One region of the Streptomyces sp. NPDC048352 genome, then DNA from elsewhere that is predicted to be linked to it. Evidence: riboswitches for the same ligand, from Rfam matches in the RefSeq annotation. Region 1 holds a riboswitch; each other region holds the start of a gene.
The links. Region 1 has a riboswitch for thiamine pyrophosphate ahead of thiC (phosphomethylpyrimidine synthase ThiC). Riboswitches for the same ligand answer to the same signal wherever they lie in the genome.
Positions count from the first base shown of each region.

Region 1 (5,572 bases):
CCGGACGACATCCTGTTCGTCGAGTACGCCTGGCACGACTGGCGCGCGCTCGACGAACTCGCCATCGCGGCCTACTGGACCGGCGCGTACCAGGAATCGCTGGACTGCTGCGAGCGTCTCCTCGGGGAGGGCAAACTCCCCGACGAGCAGCGCGAACGGGTCCTCGCCAACCGCGAGTTCGCCCGCCGCGGGCTGGGGGCGGGGTACGGCGTGGTGGCCTGAACCGCCCGCGGCCGGCGGACCCGCGCCGCCACCGCACCGGGCCGGCCCGCGACTCCCCCCATGAGGTCGCGGGCCGGCCCGTGTCCGGGTCCGGGGCCCGGATCGGTGTCCGGTCCCGGGGTCAGTCGGCCAGCGGCAGGTAGACCCGGTTGCCCGAGGCCGCGAACTCGGCGGACTTCTCCGCCATGCCCGCCTCGATCTCGTCGGCCTTCAGGTCACCGCCGTGCTCGCGGCGGATGTCCTGCGAGATCTTCATCGAGCAGAACTTCGGACCGCACATGGAGCAGAAGTGCGCGGTCTTGGCCGGCTCCGCGGGGAGGGTCTCGTCGTGGAACTCGCGGGCCGTGTCCGGGTCGAGGGCCAGGTTGAACTGGTCCTCCCAGCGGAACTCGAAGCGCGCGTCCGACAGGGCGTCGTCCCACTCCTGGGCACCGGGGTGGCCCTTGGCCAGGTCCGCCGCGTGTGCCGCGATCTTGTACGTGATGACGCCGGTCTTCACGTCGTCCCGGTTCGGCAGGCCCAGGTGCTCCTTGGGCGTGACGTAGCAGAGCATCGCCGTGCCCCACCAGGCGATCATCGCGGCGCCGATGCCCGAGGTGATGTGGTCGTACGCGGGCGCGACGTCCGTGGTCAGCGGGCCGAGCGTGTAGAACGGCGCCTCCTCGCAGATCTCCTGCTGGAGGTCGATGTTCTCCTTGATCTTGTGCATCGGGACGTGGCCCGGGCCCTCGATCATGGTCTGCACGTTGTGGCGCTTGGCGATGGTGTTCAGCTCGCCCAGCGTCTTCAGCTCGGCGAACTGCGCCGCGTCGTTGGCGTCCGCGATGGAGCCGGGGCGCAGGCCGTCACCCAGCGAGTAGGTGACGTCGTACGCCGCGAGGATCTCGCAGAGCTCCTCGAAGTTCGTGTAGAGGAAGTTCTCCTTGTGGTGCGCCAGGCACCAGGCGGCCATGATCGAGCCGCCGCGCGAGACGATGCCGGTCTTGCGGCGGGCGGTCAGCGGCACGTAGGGGAGCAGCACGCCGGCGTGGACGGTCATGTAGTCGACGCCCTGCTCGGCCTGCTCGATGACCGTGTCCTTGTAGATCTCCCAGGTCAGGTCCTCGGCCCTGCCGTCGACCTTCTCCAGCGCCTGGTAGAGCGGCACGGTGCCGATCGGCACGGGGGAGTTGCGCAGGACCCACTCGCGGGTGGTGTGGATGTTGCGGCCCGTGGAGAGGTCCATGACCGTGTCGGCGCCCCACTTGGTCGCCCAGGTCATCTTGTCGACCTCCTCCTCGATGGAGGAGGTGACGGCGGAGTTGCCGATGTTGGCGTTGACCTTCACCAGGAACTTCTTGCCGATGATCATCGGCTCGATCTCCGGGTGGTTCACGTTCGCCGGGAGCACCGCGCGGCCGGCGGCGATCTCCTCGCGCACGACCTCCGGGGAGACGTTCTCGCGGATCGCCACGTACTCCATCTCCGGGGTGACCTCGCCCCGGCGGGCGTACGCGAGCTGCGTGACGGCGGCGCCTCCACGGCCCCTGCGGGGCTGGCGCGGACGGCCCGGGAAGACCGCGTCGAGGTTCTTGAGGCCCCCGCGCGGGGAGGTGTGCTTGATGCCGTCGTCCTCGGGGCGGACCGGGCGGCCCGCGTACTCCTCGGTGTCCCCGCGGCCGATGATCCAGTTCTCGCGCAGCGGGGGCAGGCCCCGGCGCACGTCGGTCTCGATCTGCGGGTCGGTGTACGGCCCGGACGTGTCGTAGAGCGTGACGTCCTTGCCGTTGGTGAGGTGGACCTGGCGGACCGGCACCCGGATGTCCGGGCGGGAGCCCGCCAGGTATCCCTTGTGCCAGCCGGGCTGGCGCTCGGTCTGGCCGTCGGCGTCCTGGCTGACGGCAGGCGTGCGTGCGTCCTGAATGGTCATGAGACCTGATCTCCCTACGCCGGCATTACCCGGTAACAGGTTCGGCGGTCGACGCAGCCTCCTCCCGTACGCATTCTCCTGCGCGTACGGTGATCAGCGCCCTCTCAGCCCGGTGCTCCGAGCTCCCGCGTTGTGCAAAGTAGCCCCCACGTTAGCGTCGTGTGTGGCGTGCTGAACAGTGGGCCCCCTCATCTCTTGCGATGATCTGCCGGTGACGACCTCGCCGCAGCCTCCCCACGAGCCCACAGATCCCTCGGGCCACACCGGCCACGGGCATGCGTCCCACCGGCACGCGGCCGACTCCTCCCACGGGCATTCCCACGGCCACGGCCCGGCGGCTCCGGTCTCCAAGCACCTGCGCAAGGTGATCGCCGCCGTACTGATCCCCTTCGCCGCAGCCGTGTTCGTCGGCATGGCCGTGCTCTGGCCCGGCGGCGCCCCCGCCCACGAACGCACCGGGGTGGGCTTCGACCGGCAGACGCAGCAGGGCAAGGTCGTCGCTCTCGCGAAGGTCGACTGCAAATCGGTCAACGCCTCGCAGGTCCCCCCCACCGGCGACACCTCCACCCCCGAGGGGCGCGAGGCGCAGGCCGCCCGGACCGGCGAGTGCAAGAAGGCCACCGTCGAGGTCACCAGCGGACCGGAGCAGGGACGCGCCTTCTTCGAGATCGTCCAGCCGGGTGCGCCACGGCAGTTGGAGAAGGGCCAGGAGGTGGTGGTCGCCTACGCGCCGGACGCGCCGCGGGACCTCCAGTACTCGGTGATCGACCTGAACCGGAAGCTCCCGCTGGCCCTGCTGGCCGGCATCTTCGCCGTCGCGGTCGTCGTGGTGGGCCGGATGCGCGGACTGTTCGCCCTCATCGCGCTCGTCGTCAGCTTCGGCGTCCTGACGCTCTTCATCCTCCCGGCGATCCTCCAGGGCTCGAACCCCTTGCTCGTCGCCGTCATCGGCGCGAGCGCGATCATGCTGATCGCGCTCTACATGTGCCACGGGCTGACGGCGAGGACCTCCGTGGCGGTCCTCGGCACACTGGTCTCGCTGCTGCTGATCGGGCTGCTGGGCTCGGTGTTCATCGGCCGGGCGTTCCTGAGCGGCAACACGGACGACAACACCGGTCTCATCCACGGGCTCTACCCGGACATCGACATGAGCGGCCTGCTGCTCGCAGGCGTGATCATCGGATCGCTGGGCGTGCTCGACGACGTGACCGTCACCCAGACGTCGGCCGTATGGGAACTCCACCAGGCGGACCCGGACATGGGCCCGCGCGCCCTGTACCGGGCGGCCATCCGGATCGGCCGCGACCACATCGCGTCGGTGGTCAACACCCTCGTGCTGGCGTACGCCGGCGCCGCGCTGCCCTTGCTGCTGCTGTTCTCGATCGCCGACAGCAGCATGGGCACGGTGGCCAACAGCGAGCTGGTCGCGGAGGAGATCGTTCGCACCCTCGTGGGCTCCATCGGGCTCGTGGCCTCGGTGCCCGTGACCACGGCGCTGGCTGCGCTGGTGGTCTCGGCCGACCGGCCGGCGGGCGCGGGCGGCGCCGGGGCCTCCGGGGCGGCCGCGGGGCCGGCCCGCGGCGGCCGGGGCCGGCGGCGGCGCAAGCGCTGAAGGGCGGGCTGCCGGGGGGGGTGACGGTGACGGTGACGCCGCGCGGCCCCCGCCCCGTCGCGCTCGTCAGCCCGCGTTGCGCTCGTTCTGCTGTGAGTCGGCGAGGATCTTGTCGAGCGCCTGGTCGAGGCTCTCCTCGAAGTCGCCGAGGTTGCGCTCCTGACCGAGCGGAACGATCCGGTCGGTCCGGTCCAGGAACGCGACGAGCGGTGCGGCGCCGGCCCGGAACAGGGCTCGGTCCGCCGCGACCTGGAGCCGGATGTGGACGTCGGACAGCTCCTCCGGACCGGCGGGCGCGATGTGCACGTCGCCGTCACCGCAGGGCTTGTTGATGCCGTCGAGGAGCAGCTCCCGGCCGAACGCCCAGGTGACGGGCGCGTCTCCGGGAAGGTGGAAGGTGAGGCGTACCGCGTAGGGGTCCCCGGCGTCGTACCGGAGTTCCACCGGGATCCGGAACGCGAGCTCCTCGGAAACGAGGAAGCTCATCATGACCTCTGCCTGTACCGACTCGCGCATTGCCTACCCCGCTGTTGTGGAAGTGGCCGGAATGATCCCCCAGTGCCCCCTTGACAAGGGTGGTGGAAGCCCAAGCAGATCACAAGGAGTGAGTTTTCAGATACTGATAGAGAACGAGAGGGTGCTCAACAGCGCGCCTACTTCACTCCGTAGCCGTTCGATCACAGAGGGCAATCGGGCTTCCTGGTGCACGGGTAGGGAAATGGCCATGGTCGCCGCGGCGTCGCCGGCCGTGATGGGGATGGCCGCGCACACCGTGCCGAGGGCGTATTCCTGACGCTCGGTCACGGGCTGCATGCGCCCCAGGGAGCCGATCCGCTGCTCCAGTGCGTGCACGTCCCGCACGGTGTACGGCGTGATGCTCTCGACCGGGTGCCGGTCGTAGTGGTCCCTGCGGGTCTTCTCGTCGAGCTGGCCGAGCAGGCACTGGCCGATGGCGTGGGCATGGCCGGTCGCGCGGAAGTCCGCCCATTCCTCGCAGGCCGGATGGGCGGGGGTGTCCGAGACGCCTACGACTTCGATTTCACCCTCGCGGTACACCGCGAAGTAGACGGGGGCCCCGACCACCTCCCGGAAGTGCGCGAGCGAGTCGAGGATCATGCTGCGACGTTTCTGCTGAAGTCCGCCGCCCGCAAGCCGGCCGGCCGCGTCGCCGAGGACGAAGACACCGCTCTCGCGGCGCAGATAGCCCTCGTGCGTGAGGGTGCGGAGCAGGTGGTACGCGGTGGGGAGCGGGAGCCCGGCTTCGCGCGCCAGCTGTTTCGCCGGGGCTCCCCCACTATGGGAACCCGCCGCTTCGAGGAGTCTCAACGCCCGCTGCACCGAACCGATCAGGGTCGGCACACCGGCATTGGGAATCGATGACAAAGCTCACCCCCAGCCGTGGCGACGGGCCTTGGGGGGACCCGCCCTGCGGGGGCCGCCCCCGCGTGTGCCGTCGCTCCCGGGGGTCGTGCTCAGCGGCTGCTTCGACGCGACCGCCTGTGGAGGGCGGAGGTACCTGCTGTCGGCGCCCGGGGATCGGCACGGATTGCCACTGTATCCACCCGGTCCCGGCACACGGGCGGTCCGGCCGGGCCCGTTCCCCCGCCTGGGTTAATCCCCTTACCCGTTGGGGTCGGGACCCGTGGCGGTCCGGGGCCCGGGGGGGTCCAGGACGTGTGGGGTCCGGGGCGCCTGGGGTGGGCAGGGCCGCGTTCCTACCACTCGCCGGAGGAAGCCTTCGACCCGCTGCCGGTGAACTTCTTGACCGCGAAGACCACGGCGCCGACCAGGGCGACGAAGAGGAGCAGCTTGAAGGCGAAGGAGATCAG
Region 1 covers NZ_JBEZKZ010000002.1:113,110-118,681, forward strand. Annotated here, with positions in the region: gene AB0D45_RS01725 (glycosyltransferase) at 1-222, shown strand, start outside; gene thiC (phosphomethylpyrimidine synthase ThiC) at 344-2,131, opposite strand; TPP riboswitch at 2,126-2,270, opposite strand; gene AB0D45_RS01735 (YibE/F family protein) at 2,310-3,743, shown strand; gene AB0D45_RS01740 (SsgA family sporulation/cell division regulator) at 3,810-4,259, opposite strand; gene AB0D45_RS01745 (helix-turn-helix domain-containing protein) at 4,356-5,102, opposite strand; gene AB0D45_RS01750 (DUF5326 family protein) at 5,459-5,572, opposite strand, start outside.

Region 2 (5,572 bases), on a different contig from region 1:
AGCGCGGTCTCCCGGCGGCGCACGGTCCGGGCGTGGACGGCGAGGACGCCGGCGATGGCCGCGAACTGGACCATCGTCAGCACGGCGGCCGTCGGCAGGTCCAGCAGCTGCGCCGTCTGCCGGTAGACCTCCACCTCCAGGGTGGAGTACGAGGGGCCGCCCAGGATCTGCACGACGCCGAAGGAGCTGAAGGTGAACAGGAACACCATCAGCGAGGCGGCGGCCACCGCCGGCGCGAGCGCGGGCAGCGTCACCCGCCGCCATGCCGCGAACCGCCCGGCGCCCAGCACCCGGGCGGCCTCCTCCTGGCGCGGGTCCAGCTGGGCCCACAGCCCGCCGACCGTCCGTACGACGACGGCGTAGTTGAAGAAGACGTGGGCGAGCAGGATCGCCCAGACGGTGGTGTCCAGCCGGACGCCCCACAGCTCGTCGAGCAGCCCGCCCCGGCCGGCCAGCGCCAGGAAGGCGCTGCCGACGACCACCGTCGGGAGCACGAACGGGACGGTGACCAGGGCCCGCAGCAGCTGCTTGCCCGGGAACTCCAGACGGGCGAAGACGTAGGCGCCGGGCAGCGCCAGCAGCAGGGTGAGGGCGGTCGAGGCGAGCGCCTGCCAGGTGGTGAACCACAGCACGCCGGCGATGTCGGGCCGGGCGAGGACCTCGCCGATCCGGCCGAACTGCCAGCCCTCGGCGGTCTTGAGCCCGCGGCCGACGATCGCGGCGACGGGATAGGCGAAGAACAGCCCGAAGAAGGCGAGCGGCACGGCCATCAGAGCGAGTCTGACGGCCGTGGCGCGCCCGCCTTCCCGGTGGCGCTCGCGTCCTACTTCACGACGAGCGAGGACCACGTCTTGACCCACTGCTCACGGTTCTTGGCGATGGCGTCGGGGGCGACCGTCTCCGGCTTCTCGACGACGACGCCGTGCTTCGTGAACAGGTCCGGCAGCTTCGCGTCCTTGAGCACCGGGTTCACGAACATCTGGAGCGGCATGTCCTCCTGGAACTTCTTGCTCACCAGGAAGTCGACGAGGGCCTTGCCGCCCTCCTCGTTCTTCGCGCCCTTCAGCAGGCCCGCGAACTCGACCTGGCGGAAGCAGGTGCCGGTGGCCACGCCCGTGGGGGCCTCGGCCGGCTGCGGCTCGGCGTAGAGGACCTCGACCGGCGGGCTGGAGGCGTAGGAGACGACCAGCGGGCGGTCCCCCTTGGCCTTCTTGCCGCCGGCGGAGCCGGAGAAGCGCTCGTTGTAGGCCTGCTCCCAGCCGTCGACGACCTCGACGCCGTTGGCCTTGAGCTTGCTCCAGTAGTCCTTCCAGCCCTCCTCGCCGTACTTGCCGACGGAGGCGAGGAGGAAGCCGAGGCCGGGCGAGGAGGTCGCGGCGTTCTCGGTGACCAGCAGGTTCTTGTACTCCGGCTTGACCAGGTCGTCCAGCGTCTGCGGCGGGGCGATCTTCTTGTCGGCGAAGTAGGCCTTGTCGTAGTTGACGCAGATGTCGCCGGAGTCGACCGGGGTGACCCGGTGCTGCTGGTCGAGGACGAACTCCGGCTTCACGCCGTCCAGGCCCTTGGCCTGGTAGGGGGTGAAGATCCCGTTGTCGAGGGCGCGCGAGAGCAGCGTGTTGTCGACGCCGAAGAAGACGTCGCCGCGCGGGGAGCCCTTGGTGAGGATCTCCTGGTTGAGGGCCGCGCCCGCGTCCCCGGACTTCAGGACCTTGACGGTGTAGCCGCTCTGCTGCTCGAACTCCTTGAGGACCGTGTCGGTCACGTTGAAGGAGTCGTGGGAGACGAGGGTGACCGTCTTGGACTTCGGCGCGTCGCTCGCGCCCGCGGCCCCGTCCTCGGCGCCGGAGCCGCCGCAGGCACTGAGGGTGGTGACGCCGAGCGCGGCCGCGAGCGTCGCGCCCGCGATCTTCCTGGTGGTGCTCACTGGTGAATTCCTCCTGGGATGACCAGGAGAAGACGCGGCCCCGCCCGGCGCTCTGTGCGAGCGGACGCCGGGCAGGGCGCAACAGCTTGAGTGGTGACCGAACTTCCTACCCCGAATGACCGGGGCGAGGTTCAGAGGGTCTGCGGATGACGGATACCGCACTCTCAGCGCTGTGGCGCTCCCCTGTCGGAATATGCAATTGGTTCGGCCACAGGGTACCCCGCGGCCGAATCAGGCCCACCGGCGACCGGAATCTAGCGTTCCGAGGCGGCGAGCTGGCCGCAGGCGCCGTCGATCTCCTGGCCGCGGGTGTCGCGTACGGTCACGGGCACGCCGTGCCGGGCGATCGCCTCGACGAAGGCCTTCTCGTCCTCGGGCCGCGAGGCGGTCCACTTCGAGCCGGGCGTCGGGTTCAGCGGGATCAGGTTGACGTGTACGCGCTTGCCCTTGAGCAGGCGCCCGAGCAGGTCGCCGCGCCAGGCCTGGTCGTTGATGTCGCGGATCAGGGCGTACTCGATGGAGATCCGGCGCCCGGACTTCTCCGCGTACTCCCAGGCCGCGTCGAGGACCTCGCGGACCTTCCAGCGGGTGTTCACGGGGACGAGGGTGTCGCGCAGCTCGTCGTCCGGGGCGTGCAGGGAGACCGCGAGGCGGCACTTGAAGCCCTCGTCGGCGAAGCGCAGCATGGCCGGGACCAGGCCGACGGTGGAGACGGTGATGCCGCGCTGCGACAGGCCCAGGCCGTCGGGCTCCGGGTCGGTGAGGCGGCGGATGGCGCCGACGACGCGCTTGTAGTTGGCGAGCGGCTCGCCCATGCCCATGAAGACGATGTTGGACAGGCGGGCCGGGCCGCCGGGGACCTCGCCGTCGCGCAGGGCGCGCATGCCGTCGACGATCTGGTGCACGATCTCGGCGGTGGAGAGGTTGCGGTCGAGGCCGGCCTGGCCGGTGGCGCAGAAGGGGCAGTTCATGCCGCAGCCGGCCTGGGAGGAGATGCACATCGTCACGCGGTCGGGGTAGCGCATCAGCACCGACTCCACGAGCGTGCCGTCGTGCAGCTTCCACAGGGTCTTGCGGGTGGTGTCGTCGTCGCACGAGATGTGCCGGACGACGTTCATCAGCTCGGGCAGCAGCTCCTGCTGGAGCTTCTCCCGCGAGCCCGCCGGGATGTCGGTCCACTCGGCCGGGTCGTGCGCGTAGCGGGCGAAGTAGTGCTGGGAGAGCTGCTTGGCCCGGAACGGCTTCTCGCCGATCGCGGCGACCGCCTCGCGGCGCTCGGCCGGGGTCATGTCGGCCAGGTGCCGGGGCGGCTTCTTCGCTCCGCGGGGCGCGACGAAGGTGAGCTCACCCGGGACGGGACGGGGGGCCATGCTGTACTCCTCAGTGCGACGGGGTGGGGGTCACCCCGCGCGTGCAGGGCCGGTCCGCGGCGCGGCCGCTGGACGGAAAAGGCGCGCCGCGTACACGCGGCGCGCCCTCCAGGATAACCCGGCCCGGGCCGGTCAGCCCGTGCCGACGAACGCCGCCAGCAGCAGCCACACCACCGGGGCGGTCGGCAGCAGCGAGTCCAGCCGGTCCATGATGCCCCCGTGGCCGGGGAGCAGCGTGCCCATGTCCTTGATGCCCAGGTCACGCTTGATCATCGACTCGCCGAGGTCGCCCAGGGTGGCGCTGACCGCGACCGCGAGGCCCAGCAGCAGGCCCTGCCACCAGGAGCCCCCGTCAATCAGGAACTCCATGCACAGGGCGCCGGCCGCCATGGCGAAGGCCACCGCTCCCACGAGCCCCTCGCGGGTCTTGCCGGGGCTGATGCGCGGCGCGAGCTTGGTCTTGCCGAAGCGCCAGCCCACCGCGTACGCGCCGGTGTCGCTGACCACCGTCAGGACCAGGAAGGTCACCACCCGCTGCGGACCGTCGTCGGGGGTGAGCAGCATCGCGACGAAGGTGGCCAGGAAGGGCACGTAGAACGCGGCGAAGACGCCCGCGGTGACGTCCTTGAGGTAGTCCTCGGGCGGTTCCGTCATCCGCCACACCAGGACGGCCAGCGCCGTGAGCGCCATGGCCACCCAGGCGCCCTCGGCCCCGCGCACGTAGCCCGCGATGATCATCGCCGCGCCGCCGACCGCGAGCGGGACCAGCGGCGCCTTGATGCCCTTCTTCTCCTGGAGCCGGGAGGTGAGCTCCCACAGGCCGACGACGACCGCGACGACGATCACGCCGACGAAGACGGCCTTGACGATGAACAGCGACGCGAAGATCACCGCGCCGAGGCCGACGCCGACCCCTATGGCGGCACGCAGGTCCCGCCCCGCGCGCTTCTTCTGCGGCGGGGGCGAGGCGTCGTGCGGGGCCGGTGAAGGCGGAGGCGGGGGGCTGGGCATGGGCTCCTGCAACGGCGTCTCGGCGCGGAACGGGGGGCCGCCCACGAAGGCGGCCCCCCGATCGCGTGCTTCCCGGTCGTCGAAGGCACGGCCGGCGGCATCGGGCACGATGGGCATGGGCGCAGTGTGCGGGCCCACCAGCGCATCGTATGCGGGACCCGCCGGAACCGGCTCCGCGGCCCAGGGAGAGTCGTTCATCAGACCTCGAGGAGCTCGGCTTCCTTGTGCTTGAGCAGCTCGTCCACCTGCGCGACGTACTTCGCGGTGGTGTCGTCGAGCTCCTTCTCGGCGCGGCGCACCTCGTCCTCGCCGGCCTCCTTGTCCTTGACCAGCTTGTCGAGGGCGTCCTTCGCCTTGCGGCGGACGGCGCGGATGGAAACCTTGGAGTCCTCGGCCTTGGTGCGCGCGACCTTGATGTACTCCTTGCGGCGGTCCTGCGTCAGCTCGGGGAAGGTCACCCGGATGATGCGGCCGTCGTTGCTCGGGTTGACACCGAGGTCGGAGTCGCGGATGGCCTGCTCGATGTTGCGCAGCGCCGACGCGTCGAACGGCGTCACGATCGCCATGCGCGGCTCGGGCACCGCGAAGGAGGCCAGCTGGTTGATGGGCGTGATGGCACCGTAGTACTCCGCCACGATCTTGTTGAACATCGCCGGGTGCGCACGGCCCGTGCGAATCGCGGCGAAGTCGTCCTTGGCGACGTTGACGGCCTTCTCCATCTTCTCCTCGGCCTCGAGGAGGGTTTCTTCGATCACCACGTGCTCCTGCATGTCAGATGTGGATGGTTCAGGCGGGCGGGCCGGCCGGGCGCCCGGACCGGGCCCCCGGGGCCCGGCGGCGGACCGCTCAGGCCCGGGTGCCCTGGTCGCTCACGAGCGTGCCGATCTTCTCACCCTTGACGGCGCGGGCGATATTGCCCTCGGCGAGCAGTTCGAAGACCAGGATCGGCAGCTTGTTGTCGCGGCACAGCGTGATGGCCGTGGCGTCGGCGACCTTGAGGTCCCGGGACAGCACCTCGCTGTACTCCAGCGCGTCGAACTTCACCGCGTCCGGGTTGGTCTTCGGGTCGGAGTCGTAGACCCCGTCGACGCCGTTCTTGCCCATGAGGAGGGCCTCGGCGTCGATTTCCAGGGCGCGCTGGGCGGCCGTGGTGTCGGTGGAGAAGTACGGCATGCCCATGCCGGCGCCGAAGATCACGACGCGGCCCTTCTCCAGGTGGCGCACGGCGCGCAGCGGGATGTACGGCTCCGCGACCTGGCCCATGGTG
Region 2 covers NZ_JBEZKZ010000003.1:126,860-132,431, forward strand. Annotated here, with positions in the region: gene AB0D45_RS03045 (iron ABC transporter permease) at 1-770, opposite strand, end outside; gene AB0D45_RS03050 (thiamine ABC transporter substrate-binding protein) at 824-1,924, opposite strand; TPP riboswitch at 2,010-2,119, opposite strand; gene rlmN (23S rRNA (adenine(2503)-C(2))-methyltransferase RlmN) at 2,179-3,294, opposite strand; gene AB0D45_RS03060 (phosphatidate cytidylyltransferase) at 3,427-4,503, opposite strand; gene frr (ribosome recycling factor) at 4,503-5,060, opposite strand; gene pyrH (UMP kinase) at 5,152-5,572, opposite strand, start outside.
Region 2: another riboswitch for thiamine pyrophosphate. It lies ahead of AB0D45_RS03050 (thiamine ABC transporter substrate-binding protein); the one in region 1 lies ahead of thiC (phosphomethylpyrimidine synthase ThiC).

Region 3 (5,572 bases), on a different contig from region 1:
GGGCGCGGTTCTCGCCCCGGCGTACGGCGATCAGCTGCCCTTCCTTGACCATCTGGCGGACCCGGGTCACCTCGATGTCGAGCATCTCCGCGATGTCGGGGAGGTACAGCCAGGAGGGGACTAGGGCATCGATCTTTGCGTCAATCTCGGTCACGGGCACAAGCCTGCCACTTCGGACGGGCAGCCGGTACCCGGCCCCGTCCGTCCGGGTCCGGGAGGCGTCCGTCCGGGGCCGGGCAGCCGTCGGGCCCGGCCCCGGCAGCCGTCAGGCCAGGGCCGATTTCAGCGGAACGGCCGGGTCCGCGACCTTGGCCGGGTCGAGGGGCGCGGCGGTCTCGATCAGCCGGCGGCCCTGGGCCAGGTCCCGGGGGCGGCCCACGGCCAGGACGGCGGTCAGCGCGCCCCCGCGCAGCCAGCACACCGACCAGGCGGGACCGGCCGGGTCGCCGCGCCACAGCAGCGTGTCGGCCCCGCCGTGGTGGCCGGCGTACTGGACGAAGCGGCCGAACTGCTCGGACCAGAAGTACGGCACCGGGTCGTAGGCCTGGACGGGCTCCCCGGCGAGGATGTTCGCCGCGACGGTCCGGGGCCCCTGGAGGGCGTTGTCCCAGTGGTGGACCAGCAGCCTCGTCCCGTAGCGGGCCGAGGGGAAGGAGGAGCAGTCGCCGACCGCGTAGACGTCCGGCAGGGAGGTGCGCAGGTGGGCGTCCGCGGTGACGGAGCCGTCGGGGCCGAGCTCGACGCCGGTGCCGGCGAGCCAGTCGGTGGCGGGCCGGGCGCCGATGCCGACGACGACGGCCCCGGCGGGCAGCTCGCGGCCGTCCGCCAGCAGGACCCGGCCCTCCTCGATCCCGGCGACCCTGGCCCCGGTGAGCAGGGCGGCGCCGGCTTCGCTGTACCACCGGGCCATCGGGGCGGCGACCTCGGCGGGCAGGGCGCCCGGCAGCACCCGGTCCGCAGCCTCGACCACCGTCACGGCGCAGCCGGCCTCGCGGGCCGCCGTGGCGAACTCGGCGCCGATCCAGCCGGCGCCGACGACCACGGTCGCCGGGGCCGCGGCCAGCACGGGGCGCAGCCGGGCGGCGTCGTCGAGGGTGCGCAGCAGGTGGACCCCCGGGACCCCCTCGGTGCCGGGCAGGGTCAGCGGCCGGGCGCCGGTGGCCAGCACGAGGGCCTCGTACGGGACCGGGCCGGACTCGGTGTCGACCTCGCGGTCCGCCGCCCGCAGCCCGGTGACCTCGGTGCCGAGGCGCAGGTCGATGCGCAGCCCCTCGAAGTCCACCTCGAACGCGGAGTCCTCGGCCTTGCCGAGCAGCACCGCCTTGGACAGCGGGGGCCGGTCGTAGGGCTGGTGGGGTTCGGCGCCCAGCAGGGTCACGGGGCCTTCGTAGCCCTGTTCCCGCAGGGCCACGGCGGTCTGCACGCCGGCCATTCCGGCGCCGGTGATCACGACGCCGGGCTTCGTCTGTTCCGTCTGCTCACTCACGTGCCCACCCTAGTGAACTGACGGCCCGTCAGGAATAGGGGGCGCCGGAAGCGGGACGCCGGCGCCGGGGAGGCAGCCTTACCCGGCTGCGGCCCCGGGGTTTAGTCTGGCCACCGTACCTATCGCGGGAGCCCGGGCGGACCGGGCTGAGAGGGAGGCTGGCCGGCCTCCGACCGTACGAACCTGATCCGGGTCATGCCGGCGAAGGGAGGGGCTGGACGCCCATGCACTCATCCCGTAACGGATCCGGCGGGGGATCCGACGTCCTCGTCATCGGGGGCGGCATCATCGGCCTGGTCACGGCCTGGCGGGCGGCTCGGCGCGGGCTGCGCACCGCCCTGGCCGACCCGGACCCCGGCGGCGGAGCCGCCCGCGTCGCGGCCGGCATGCTGGCCGCCGTCACCGAGCTGCACTACGGCGAGGAGACCCTGCTCGGCCTCAACGTCGCCTCCGCCGCCCGCTACCCCGAGTTCGCCGCCGAGCTCACGGAAGCCAGCGGCGGCATGGACCTCGGCTACCGGGCCTGCGGCACCCTCGCCGTCGCCCTCGACGCCGACGACCGCCTCCACCTGCGGGAACTGCACGCCCTCCAGCGCCGCTGCGGCCTGGAGTCGCAGTGGCTCACCGGCCGCGAGTGCCGCCGCCTTGAGCCGATGCTGGCCCCCGGGGTACGCGGCGGGCTGCGCGTCGACGGGGACCACCAGGTCGATCCGCGCCGGCTCGCGGCGGCGCTGCTGGCCGCCTGCGAGCGGGCGGGCGTCGCGATCCACCGGGCGCGCGCGGAGCGGCTCCTCGTCACCGCCGACCGGGCGGCCGGGGCGCTGCTCGACGACGGCACGCGGCTGCGCGCCGACCAGGTGGTGCTGGCCGCGGGCTCGCTCAGCGGCCGGCTGGCCGGCGTACCGGACGAGGCCCGCCCGCCCGTACGGCCGGTGAAGGGACAGGTGCTGCGGCTCGCGGTGCCCGCCGCGTACGCGCCGTTCCTGTCCCGGACGGTACGGGCCGTCGTGCGCGGCAGCCACGTCTACCTCGTGCCCCGCGAGAACGGCGAACTCGTCGTCGGAGCCACCAGCGAGGAACTCGGCTGGGACACCACGGTCACCGCCGGCGGCGTGTACGAGCTGCTGCGCGACGCCCACGAGCTGGTACCCGGCATCACCGAGCTCCCGCTGGTCGAGACCCGGGCGGGCCTGCGCCCCGGCTCCCCCGACAACGCCCCGCTGCTCGGCCCGACCGAGCTGCCCGGCCTGCACCTGGCCACCGGGCACTACCGCAACGGGGTGCTGCTGACCCCGCTCACCGGCGACGTGATGGCGGAGCTGCTGGCCACCGGCGCCGTGCCGGAGATCGCCCGCCCCTTCACCCCGCGCCGGTTCTCCCCCACGCGTCAGGAGTCTTTCGCATGACCATCTCCGTCAACGGCGAGCCGCGCGAGGTCGCGGCCGGCACCACCCTCGACGCGGTGGTCGCCACCCTCACCACCGCGCCCTCCGGCGTCGCCGCCGCACTCAACGAGACCGTCGTCCCGCGCGGCCAGTGGCCGGCGACGCCGGTGGACGAGGGCGACCGGATCGAGATCCTCACCGCGGTCCAGGGAGGCTGAGCGCGATGGCTGACGACGTCTTCACCCTGGGCGGCCGGACCTTCTCCTCCCGGCTGATCATGGGCACCGGCGGGGCCCCGAGCCTGGACGTCCTGGAACGCGCCCTGGTCGCCTCCGGCACCGAGCTGACCACGGTCGCCATGCGCCGCCTGGACCCGACGGTGCAGGGCTCGGTCCTGTCCGTCCTGTCCAAGCTGGGCATCGCCGTCCTGCCCAACACGGCGGGCTGCTTCACGGCCGGCGAAGCCGTGCTCACGGCCCGGCTGGCGCGGGAGGCGCTCGGCACGGACTGGATCAAGCTGGAGGTCGTCGCGGACGAGCGCACCCTGCTGCCCGACGGCGTCGAGCTGCTGGACGCCGCCGAGGTCCTGGTCGACGAGGGCTTCACGGTGCTGCCGTACACGAACGACGACCCGGTCCTCGCCCGGAAGCTGGAGGACGTGGGCTGCGCGGCGATCATGCCGCTGGGGTCGCCGATCGGCTCGGGCATGGGCATCCGGAACCCGCACAACTTCGAGCTGATCGTCGAGCGCGCCGGGGTCCCGGTGATCCTCGACGCGGGCGCGGGCACGGCGTCGGACGCGGCCCTGGCGATGGAGCTGGGCTGCGCGGGGGTGATGCTGGCCTCGGCGGTGACGCGTGCGCAGCAGCCGGTCCTGATGGCGGCGGCGATGCGGGACGCCGTCTCGGCGGGCCGCCTGGCCCACCGCGCGGGCCGCATCCCCCAACGCCGCTTCGCCGAAGCCTCGTCCCCGGCGGAGGGGCGGGCTGCGCTGGACCCGGAACGTCCGGCGTTCTGAGGGGCGGGGGTACGAGGCTTGCGGCGCGGGCCCGCTCTCTCCCCCTCGAGGGGGTGGGGGCCGGTCGGTGGCTGCCCACCCGCCCCCGGGTGCGGGTGGGTGGGCCGGGGAGCGGGATCCCCTCGGGCGGCATCACAGCCGGTTCGGGGGTTTCCCGTCAGTCCCATCGTCATTCCGTGTCGGGCCGGTCCCTCAAGGGCGCTCCTTCGTCGCGTCGCTACGCGATTTCGCTGCGCTCAACCCTTGACCGACCGCCCCGCCCCGGAAAGCCGAAAGACTGCCGGGAACCCCCCAAAAGAACGGTCACCAGGGACAGGTCCGAGGAGCGGGTCTCTCAGGGACGAGGCGAGGGGCCGGGGGCATGGCCTCCCGGGCATCCGGGCCCGCCCATGGCCTGGCCAGCGCCAGGGGCCCGGGTACCTGCACGAAACACCGACCACATCCCCCTGCGGAGCCCCCAGGCGCAGCAGATCACTACGCGCTCCTCCCGGCTTGGCGTCCGACGGCCGTCTGGGGCCGCTACCTGCACCAAACGTTGATCAGGGAGAGGCGGGAAGCCGACAGGCGCGTCAGATCGCTACGCGCTCCTCGGACCCGGCGACTGACGGCCGTCCGGGCCTGATGGGGCCTTGGCGAGGGTCAGGGCTGTTCCCCCATGGCTGCGCGGAGCCAGTCCAGGGCGCCTTGGGCGAGGAGTTCGTCGGCGAGGCGCTGGGCGGTTTCGGTGGTCAGCCGACTGCGGCTGTTGTCGATCCAGCGTTGTGCGTTGGCGTAGCCCTGGGCTTTGTACTCGATGCCCTGGAGCATGCACTCAAGCTTGTCTGCGTCGCGGGCGCAGATCGATTCGGGTGTCTCTTTGGCCTCGTATTCCGCGACGAGATCCTGGATGGTCGCGGCGAGGAGGTCGGGCATGCCTGCCGTCTGGTCCGCTGTGATCTCCGTGGGATCGGCGGACGGGGAGTACCTCTTGCCCAGGTGGTTCACATCCCCGCTGCGGGATTCCTGCGTGTCGTGCCACACGGCGAGGAAGGCGGCGCGGGCTGGGTCGGCTCCCTCCAGCTTCGCGATGACGGAAGCGATCAAGGATGTGCGCCAGGAGTGCTCGGCCACGCTCTCGGGATTGTTGACGCCGGCCATCCACCAGCCCGTACGGCGTGCGTTCTTGAGCGTGCCGGTTTCATAGAGGAAGTGGGCCACCGTGGACAGGTCGTCAGCCACGTCTGTCTCCTTCTCACGCCCCAGCGAGGCGGATCGCGTACCGAATGCCTTCGAGCTCGCGACGCGCTCTGGTCGAGGGCTCGGTGCCATCCAACAGCACGGGCATCCGGGCCCGCAGGTCTCGGACGGTGGAAGTGGCCGTCTTCAGGAGGCTGGGACGGGCAGCCAGGAGTGCCCAGAGGGTATGGACGTTCAGGTCGAAGTAGCCGTGCTGTGGTCTGAGTCCCTTCACCAAGTGCTGGAAGAGCTTGTGTCCTTGCCAAGAGACGGCATCGGTTTCCACGATGAAGTCGTCGCACAGCTGGATGTGCGCTGCCTCTCCGATCCAGTACGCCCAGTAGTTGAGGTTGGCGGTTTCGCCCAAGTCGTCGCCTTCGAGCGCGGTGGAGATGAAGTACGCCATGCGCTCTCGGTCACCTCGACGGGCCGCCACAGTGGCCACGGAACGGGCTTTGAGCCAACGGG
Region 3 covers NZ_JBEZKZ010000113.1:343-5,914, forward strand. Annotated here, with positions in the region: gene AB0D45_RS32715 (Rv2175c family DNA-binding protein) at 1-154, opposite strand, end outside; gene AB0D45_RS32720 (FAD-dependent oxidoreductase) at 266-1,486, opposite strand; TPP riboswitch at 1,601-1,713, shown strand; gene thiO (glycine oxidase ThiO) at 1,711-2,892, shown strand; gene thiS (sulfur carrier protein ThiS) at 2,889-3,089, shown strand; gene AB0D45_RS32735 (thiazole synthase) at 3,095-3,889, shown strand; gene AB0D45_RS32740 (HD domain-containing protein) at 4,529-5,107, opposite strand; gene AB0D45_RS32745 (helix-turn-helix transcriptional regulator) at 5,121-5,572, opposite strand, start outside.
Region 3: another riboswitch for thiamine pyrophosphate. It lies ahead of thiO (glycine oxidase ThiO); the one in region 1 lies ahead of thiC (phosphomethylpyrimidine synthase ThiC).